2 regions of the Pigmentiphaga daeguensis genome follow, and region 2 is predicted to be linked to the other one. Evidence: predicted binding sites of a transcription regulator. Region 2 holds the regulator's gene; the other holds the start of a gene.
What was found. Region 2 encodes LexA, which represses DNA repair genes until DNA is damaged. Its sites were predicted from a motif close to ACTGTATNNNNATACAGT; they were not measured.
Positions count from the first base shown of each region.

Region 1: a site for LexA is predicted at 2,323-2,340, ahead of imuA (translesion DNA synthesis-associated protein ImuA). Genes of this name have one in related genera too.

Region 1 is NZ_BAAAEN010000021.1:109,368-113,575, reverse strand. Features, by position in the region: gene ABD104_RS22625 (error-prone DNA polymerase) at 1-138, opposite strand, end outside; gene ABD104_RS22620 (Y-family DNA polymerase) at 145-1,614, opposite strand; gene imuA (translesion DNA synthesis-associated protein ImuA) at 1,544-2,296, opposite strand; gene ABD104_RS22610 (pyridoxal phosphate-dependent aminotransferase) at 2,468-3,772, shown strand; gene ABD104_RS22605 (alpha/beta hydrolase family protein) at 3,769-4,208, opposite strand, start outside.
Region 2 is NZ_BAAAEN010000001.1:496,424-500,631, reverse strand. Features, by position in the region: gene ABD104_RS02435 (hypothetical protein) at 1-248, opposite strand, end outside; gene ABD104_RS02430 (hypothetical protein) at 488-1,357, opposite strand; gene lexA (transcriptional repressor LexA) at 1,379-2,029, opposite strand; gene ABD104_RS02420 (asparaginase) at 2,220-3,179, shown strand; gene rpsF (30S ribosomal protein S6) at 3,443-3,814, shown strand; gene priB (primosomal replication protein N) at 3,909-4,208, shown strand, end outside.

The sequences.
Region 1 (4,208 bases), on a different contig from region 2:
GGCCGTGTAGCCCAGTTCGGCGGCGCGCTCGACCAGTTCCCCGGGCCAGGAGGCGCCGCGCAGGAAGGTGAAGTTGCTCAGGCATTGGAGTTCGGCATAGCCGGGCAGGGAAGGGAGCGAGGGCGGGGGCGATGACATGGCGATTCAGGCGTAGAGCCCGTGCAGGTACCAGCGCGGTTCGTCCAGCGCCTGGTCCAGGTAGAGCCAGTAGCGGATGCCGTTTTCGCTTTCGGCCACGAAGTAGTCGCGCGAGATGGGGGCGCCGTCCCACCAGCCGCTTTCCAGGCGTTCGGGGCCGCGCAGCAGGCGCAGCGGGGTGCCGTAGTAGGGCCGGTTGCCGCGCAGGACCAGGGCAATGGGCTGCGCGAGCAGCCACAGCGGGCGTTCGGCCTCGAAGGCCATGTCCTGAGGACCAGTACGTGACGCCGACAAGGCCGGTTGCCAGCAATTGGCGGCTTCCGGCCGATGGTCGGCGCGTGGCCGGGCGGCCAGCACGCGGTCGGCGCCCAGCCGCGCCGTCAGCAGTTCCAGCAGGCGGTCGTGGTCGGCCGGGGTGCCGCCGGGATCGGTGAACAAGGATTCGGAGGGCGCGGCGCGGGAGACGAGCTGGTCGGCGTGCAGGGCCACGGCGATGGCCGGCGCTTCCAGCGTCAGGCGTTCGAGATGTTCCTTGAGCAGGCGCAGCAGGTGATCGGCCTGCCAGCCGGGCTGGGCCAGGGCCACGGTCAGCCGCGTGGGCGGCCGGGCGTGGCGGCCGCGTTCGTGCTCCAGCAGGAGAACGATGGCGCTGGCCGCTGTATGCGTAGCGCCCAGCCATCCCACGAGCTGCTGGACGAGGCGGCGGGCCACGATCAGGACGGCAGCGGTGTGCTCGAGGCGGGCGATCGGTTCCAGGCGCGCGGAAAACCGGAGCGGCGCGCGGATCCAGTCGAACAGCTCGGGCGCCTGGCCGCGAGCCTGGTCGAGCATGTGCGGCAGGGCGTGGCCGCAGCGCTTTTGCAGGCCGGCGCGCGGCAGCCGCATCAGGGCGGCAAGGGTACGGCACCCTATGCCGTCCAGCCAGGCCTGGTGCGGCCGCGCCGGCGGCAGCAGCAGGCAGGGCAGTGGGTCCATCCGGCGCAGCAGCCGGTCCAGCCGCAGGACGCGGCGCGGGCCGGGCGTGGCCCGCGCCGCCAGCAGCCAGGCGCCATGGGCGGTCGGCGCCATGCCGACGCGGGCCCGGCAGCCCAGTTGTTCCAGCGTGCGCCGGATGCGCCGGCACAGCGCCAGGGGGCCGCGGAAGACACGCAGGCTGGCGTGGACGTCGAGCAGCAGGCTGGTGTCGGGGCCAAGGGTGACTTCCGGCGTGTATTGCAGCATGGCCAGCGCGGCGGCATCGAGCAGTTGCCGTTCGCGCTCGATATCCCGCTGGATGAACGCGGCATGCGGGGCCAGGGCGCCGGCGCCTTTCTTGCGCATGCCCGGCCGCACGCCCAGTTGCGCGGCGGCAGGCGTCACGGCCACCACCGCCTCGTGTTCGAGGACCACCAGCGGGCCGGCCGCGTCATCCGGCCAGGACGGGCTCAGTGCGTCGAGGCTGGGGTGCGTCAGGTAGACGCTGATCCACAGGCGCATGGGAAGGCTCGGAAAAGGCGGGAATCGAACCCGCGGCCGGAGCCGCGCGCGAAGGCGCGAGCGGCACCAGCAGGCTGGTGTCGTGGACGGGGCCGCGGCGCTTGAGGATGTCCACGCGCAGTTGGTCGCCGGCGGGATGCAACAGCAGGCGCAGCGGCGCGGGCGATGCCTGGCGGGCCGATTCGGCGGGGCGGAACAGGAAGAAGGCGGTATCGCCGGCCTGGGCGGCCAGGTGCAGCCGGCGCAGGGCGGTCGCGGGCGGGCGGGAGGCCCAGTACAGCAGGGCGCCGCAATGCCCTTGCTTGAGGACTTGCTCGGCCGCCCACAGGGCGTCGGCCGCGTGGGCGGGCGCGACCCACAGCAGTTGCCGGCTGGCGAAGCGATGGGCTTGCCAAGCCTGGACGGACGGCTGGTGGGGCGGGTGGAGCAGGACGATGCTGCGTTGGGCGGGCAATTGCCGCAGCGCCGGCAGCAACAGGCGGATTTCGCCTATGCCCGGCTGCGGCAGCAGCAGTTCGGTCAGGCTGCCCAGCGGCCACCCGCCGTCGGGCAACTGGCGGGAAAGCTCGGCATGGCCGGTATCCAGGCCGGGGCGGCAGTTGCGGGCAAGCTGCGATCCCCGCCACAGGAGGGGATGGATCGCGGTGCTGGCGCGCGGCGTGGAGATTCCGGCAGAAGGCATGGGACAACAACGGTTTACGGCAGGATACTGTATAAATATACAGTGATCGAGTCAAGCCGTGGAAAGCCATCGCAACGCCGAGGCGGCCCCCCGCTTTTTGGGGATTTCGTGTTCTATGTTCTAGTATCTTGGCTTGGGAGCGCTGCTGCCCCACTCTCCGGAAGACCGTGCATGAAACCCATCAACAAATCGAACAAACTAGCCCACGTCCTGTACGACATCCGCGGCCCCATCATGGACAGGGCCAAGCAGATGGAAGACGAAGGCCAGAAGCTCATCAAGCTCAACATCGGCAACCTGGCCGTGTTCGGTTTCGACGCTCCCGAGGAAATCCAGCTCGACATGATCCGCAACCTGCCCAACTCGGCGGGCTATTCGGACAGCAAGGGCATCTTCGCCGCGCGCAAGGCGGTCATGCACTACACCCAGGCGCAGGGCGTGCAGGGCGTGACACTGGAAGACATCTACCTGGGCAACGGCGCCTCCGACCTGATCGCGATGGCCACCAACGCGCTGCTGGACGACGGCGACGAGTTGCTGCTGCCCGCGCCGGACTACCCGCTGTGGACGGCGGTCGTGAGCCTGTCGGGCGGCACGCCCGTGCACTACCTGTGCGACGAGGCCAAGGGCTGGATTCCCGACCTGGACGACATCCGGGCCAAGATCACCCCGCGCACCAAGGGGATCGTGGTCATCAACCCGAACAACCCGACCGGCGTGGTCTATCCCGACCACGTGCTGCAGGAGATCGTCGCCATCGCGCGCGAGCACGGGCTGGTCATCCTGGCCGACGAGGTCTACGACAAGGTGCTGTACGACGACGCCCGCCACACCGCGCTGGCGAGCCTGTCCACCGACGTGCTGACGCTGACCTTCAACTCGCTGTCCAAGAGCTACCGCGCCTGCGGCTACCGCGCGGGCTGGCTGGTGGTCTCGGGCGACAAGCGCGCCGCGCGCGATTACATCGACGGCCTGAACATGCTCGCCAACATGAGGCTGTGCGCGAACGTGCCGGGCCAGTGGGCGATCCAGACCGCGCTGGGCGGCTACCAGAGCATCAACGACCTGGTGGCCCCGGGGGGCCGGCTGCGCCAGCAGCGCGACCTGGCCTATGAATTGATCACCGCCATTCCCGGCGTGACCTGCGTCAAGCCGCAGGCCGCGCTCTACATGTTCCCGCGGCTGGATCCCGAGGTGTATCCCATCGAGGACGACCGCCAGTTCTTCCTGCAGATGCTGGAAGCCACGCGGGTGATGCTGGTGCAGGGAACGGGGTTCAACTGGCCGCATCCCGACCACTTCCGCATCGTGTTCCTGCCGCACGAGGCGGATCTGCGCGAGGCCATCGGCCGCATCGCCAAGTTCCTCGAGGACTACCGCCTCAAGCACGCCAGGAAGGCGCCGGCGTCGCCCGAGGCCGGCGCGGACGATCGTGCCGTCGTCGTGCCGGCCAAGTTCGGGGCGAAGGCCGGCTAGCGCGGGCGTCGATCCTGCGGGCGCTGCCCAAGCTCCCGCATGGTTGCGCCGATCCAGTCAGCGATGGCGTCCACGCCCAGCGCCAGGTTGTCGACGCTGCAATGCTCGGCGCCGCCATCGCGCAGCGTATGGACGAACAGCTCCGCCTTGGGGCTGTTCACGCATTCGGCGACCAGGCGTTCGGCCTGGACCAGCTTGATCTGCCGGTCGTTCTCGCCGTGCGTGACCAGGATGGGGCAGCGTATGCGATGCAGCACGCCCTCCAGCGTCATGCGGTCCGCCGTGGCCAGCAGGCCTTCCATGGTGGTCTGGCCGAACACCCACATCACATGTTCCCAGTAATGCGGAACGGGTAGCCGCGGGTCCTGGCTCTGGTGGCGGTAGCGCTGGGTCGCGCCCCAGTCGTAGTTGGCGCCCCAGGCCACGCAGCAGCGCA
Region 2 (4,208 bases):
TTGAAGTTGCTCTTGCGCTGGGCGAACTCCGAGGCGCGGGACTTGGCCCGTGCGCAGGCCGCCGCGCGAGAGCTGTAGCTGATGGCTGCGGACTGTTCCTCGACGGCACGGGGGCCGTCCGAACCCGAGCTTGAACCCGAGCCTCCGATCGAGACGCCTTGGGCAGCCGCGCTGGCACACCAGACGGATGCGGCCGCAGCCGTGGCAAGTACCGCAAGGGCGTGGAGGACGTGGGATTTCGCTTGCATGATGGCCTCTTCCGGGATTGGCGCAGCGAGGGGAGTGGAGCAACCAGCCTAGCAATGAGTACGAAAAAATACGTACTCCAAATGGGGGGGGATTGCTGGCTTACAACAACTTCCGCAAGTGCGTAGATCCGCCGGTGAGACGTAAAAAAGCCCACGAATTTCAAAAATTCGTGGGCAATGGAGCATCGGAGCACAGGCTCCGCAGCAGTCTTATCCTGCTGCGAGTGCCGTAGGGAGACTCAGGCGTTCCAGCCTCGAGAAAACAGCAGCGCCAGTGCGGAAGGATAGCTTCGGCTGCTGCTTGCGCCGCGACGTTGCTTGAAGGGCCACGGGCTGCGATTCGCGGGAGTCGGTTTGGCATGCGGCCCATGTTGCCCGGTTCGCGGGATGATGGGCCGTTGCGCCGGCAGCGTATCCGCATCCGTGCCATGCGTGTCCGTTTCCTCGGCGGTGCGCGTGTGCGTTCCCGCCGCGGCGAGCCCGGCCGCACGTTTGAACCCCGGCTTGAACCCCGCACGCACCGTTTGCTGGCCGATGTCCAGCGTGACCGCGCCTTCGCCGCCCTGGGCAGCCGGCGCGATGCGCTGGAGCCGGATCTGGCCGGCCTGGCTCATGTCCGCCAGCAGCCGCAATTGGGATGCCGAGGTCGTGGCGGGCGTGCTGCAGGTATGGAACAGGAAGGCGGGGCAGGCGGCCAGCCGCGCGGCCATGTACAGGCGGCGCACCGTGCTTTCGGATTGCGCGGCCGCCTGGTCAGGGGGCAGGATGGCGACCAGCGCCGCGAACTCGCCCGCCCGCACGCCGGATTCCAGCTGGTCCAGGCCGTCCAGGGGGTGGTCGGTGCGCACGAGCTTGACGCATTCCAGCGAAACGCCGTGCTGGATCAGCGCGGGGGCGTAGGACAAGTACGGCGGCACCAGCAAGGCCACCGTGCGGCCGGCCTTGGTGAGCCGGCTCAGCAGCGGGCCGAGCAGGTTCAACTCGCCATGCCCGACGCGCGGGACCAGGATTTCGGTAAGTGCGCCGACGGGCCATCCGGCCTGGGGCAGGGCGGCGTCGAGCGCGGGAAAGCCGCTGGAAAGACTGGAGCTGGGCGTGCAGTGTTTCATGATGGTCGTCCGTCTGGGTCTTCAATGCACCAGGCCGGCCCGGATCAGGCCGACGGCGATGCCCTCGAGCGCGAAATCGTCGCGCTCGCGATCGACTTCGATGGGTTGGAAGTCGGGATTGGCCGGCAGCAGGCTCAGGCCGGTTTCGGTGTAGCGCAGTTCCTTGACGGTGACGTCGTCGCCCAGGCGGGCCACGATGATCTGCCCGTCGCGGGCCTGGGCGGCCTTCTTGACCGCGAGCAGGTCGCCGTCGAGGATGCCGGCGTCGCGCATGCTGTTGCCGCGTACCTTGAGCAGGTAGTCGGGCCGCTGCGAGAACAGGGCCTCGTCCACGCCGATTTCCTTGTCGATGTGCTCGGTGGCCAGGATGGGGCTGCCGGCGGCGACCCGGCCCACCAGCGGTAGCACCAGTTGCGCCAGCACGGGGTGCGTGAGCTGGAGCGGCGGTTCGGCCGCGACGGGGTCTTTCAGCCGTATCCCGCGGGAGGTGCCCGCGGACAATTCCAGTACGCCCTTGCGCGCCAGCGCCTTCAGGTGTTCCTCGGCCGCGTTGGGCGAGCGAAAGCCCAGCGCCTGGGCGATTTCGGCCCGGGTGGGCGGAAAGCCGGTCTTGACGATGGCCTGGCGAATGAGATCCAGGATTTCTTGTTGGCGTGCGGTCAGCTTGGACATCTCGGGCTCCGTGGCGGGGCGCCCGCCACCGGGTGGCGACGGCGCGTGTCGGGCTTCTGTGGTTTTATCCAGTAACTGTATTTTTATACAGTATCGATGCGCGACGCAAGCGAAAAACGCAAGTGTCGCGGGAACGCCAATCCGGCCGCGGGTATCATCGGGCTCTCGTCCTTCCGTGCCCGCGTCCGCCATGTCCCTGCCACGTCTTTGCATCGTCGCCACCGGCGGCACCATCGCCGGGGCCGGCGCCCGCCCCCAGGCCACGATGGCCTATGCCGCCGGCGCGCTGGACGTGGCCGAGCTGTGCGCCAGCGTGCCAGGCCTGGACGAAGTGGCCGACATCCGGGCCGAGCAGTTCGCGGCCATCGACAGCAAGAACGCCACGCCCGCCTTCTGGCAGTCGCTGGCCGGGCGGGTGCAGTCACTGCTCGACGCAGGCGCCGACGGCGTGATCGTCACCCACGGTACGGACACGCTCGAGGAAAGCGCGTATTACCTCCACCTGGTGCTCAAGACCGACAGGCCGGTGGTTCTGGTGGGCGCGATGCGCCCGGCGACCGCGCTGTCTCCCGACGGCCCGCTGAACCTGCTGGACGCGGCCACGGTGGCCGCCCATCCGCAGGCGGCCGGGCGCGGCGTGCTGGTCGTGCTCAACCACCAGATCCTGGGCGCGCGCGACGCGTCCAAGACCAATGCCAACCGGCCCGATGCCTTTGCTTCGCCCAACGCGGGCGCCCTGGGCTGGGTCCAGGACGGCCGGGTCGCCTGGATGGGGCGGCCGGAACGTCCGCACACCAGCGCCACGCCTTTCACGGCCGCCACGCCGCTGCCTCCGGTCGAGGTGCTGGCCGGCTATGCCGGCGGCTCGGCCGCCCTGATCCGGGCGGTGGGATCCACCGGGGCGCGCGGCCTGGTCTGGGCCGGGACCGGCAACGGTTCGGCCAGCGCCGACGCGCAAGAGGCGCTGGACGGACTGGAGCGCGGCGGCGTGGCCGTGGTCCGCGCGACCCGCACGGGCAGCGGCTGCGTCGCGGCCTCGGGCGGGCTGCCCGGCGCCGGTACGCTGTCGCCGTGGAAGGCGCGCGTGCTGCTGATGCTGGCGCTGGGCGCGGGCATGGACGACATCCAGGGCGCCTTCGACACGTATTGATCCGCCCGTGCGAGGCCGGCCAGCCCGCAACCGCGGCGGTGCATCCATGCCCGGAAATGGGCCCCGAAACCACGCCGCACGGCGGTTCTCGGGCCTTTGGCTTGCTTTTTGCCCTTCTGCGGGCGATAATAGAGGGCTTGATTTTTGGCGGAAGCCATTTTTTCGCCAGATTGATCCCTTGTCCGACTCTAGACGCTTGAGCGGACTTGCGCCTACAGCGGGCCCCATCCGGACGCCCGCGGGACCATCCATAAGGAGCTTCGATGCGTCACTATGAAGTAGTTTTCATCGTTCACCCGGACCAGAGCGAGCAGGTTCCGGCCATGGTCGACCGTTACAAGTCGCTGATCACCAGCCAGGGCGGCACGATCCACCGTCTGGAAGACTGGGGCCGCCGCCAGCTGGCGTACCCGATCCAGAAGCTCGTCAAGGCTCACTACGTGTGCATGAACATCGAGTGCGGCCAACTCACGCTGGACGAACTCGAGCACGCTTTCCGCTACAACGATGCCGTGCTGCGCCATCTCGTCGTCAAGATGAAGAAGGCCGAGACCGCCCCGTCGCCGATGATGAAGATCGTCGAGCGCGAGGAGGCCCGCAAGGTGTCCACCGAAGCCGCCCCCGCCGAGGCCTGAGCCCCGGCTGGACTGGCATGACAGGTCGTTGCCGACCGCCCGCATCGCAGGCCCGCCGTAGCGGGAGCCCGTCGATGCCACGGACGACACGGCGTTGAACAAGGTTCATCTGACCGCCCAGGTGGTCGAGTGCAAGCCGCTCAGGTATACCCCCGCCGGAATCCCGGTGCTGGAACTGGCGCTTGCCCACGAATCCGAGCTGATCGAAGGCGGGAGACCCCGCCGGGTCGAGATGCTCGTCAACGCAGTCGTCGTCGGCGATCTGGCCGGCAGGCTCGAGCGCGAGGCGCTGGGCCGGTCGATCCGGATCGAAGGGTTCCTGGCACCGACCCGGAAAGGTTCAAGCAGACTGAGGCTGCACATCCAGCAGGCCGCCATCGTCCGGCAGGGCGAG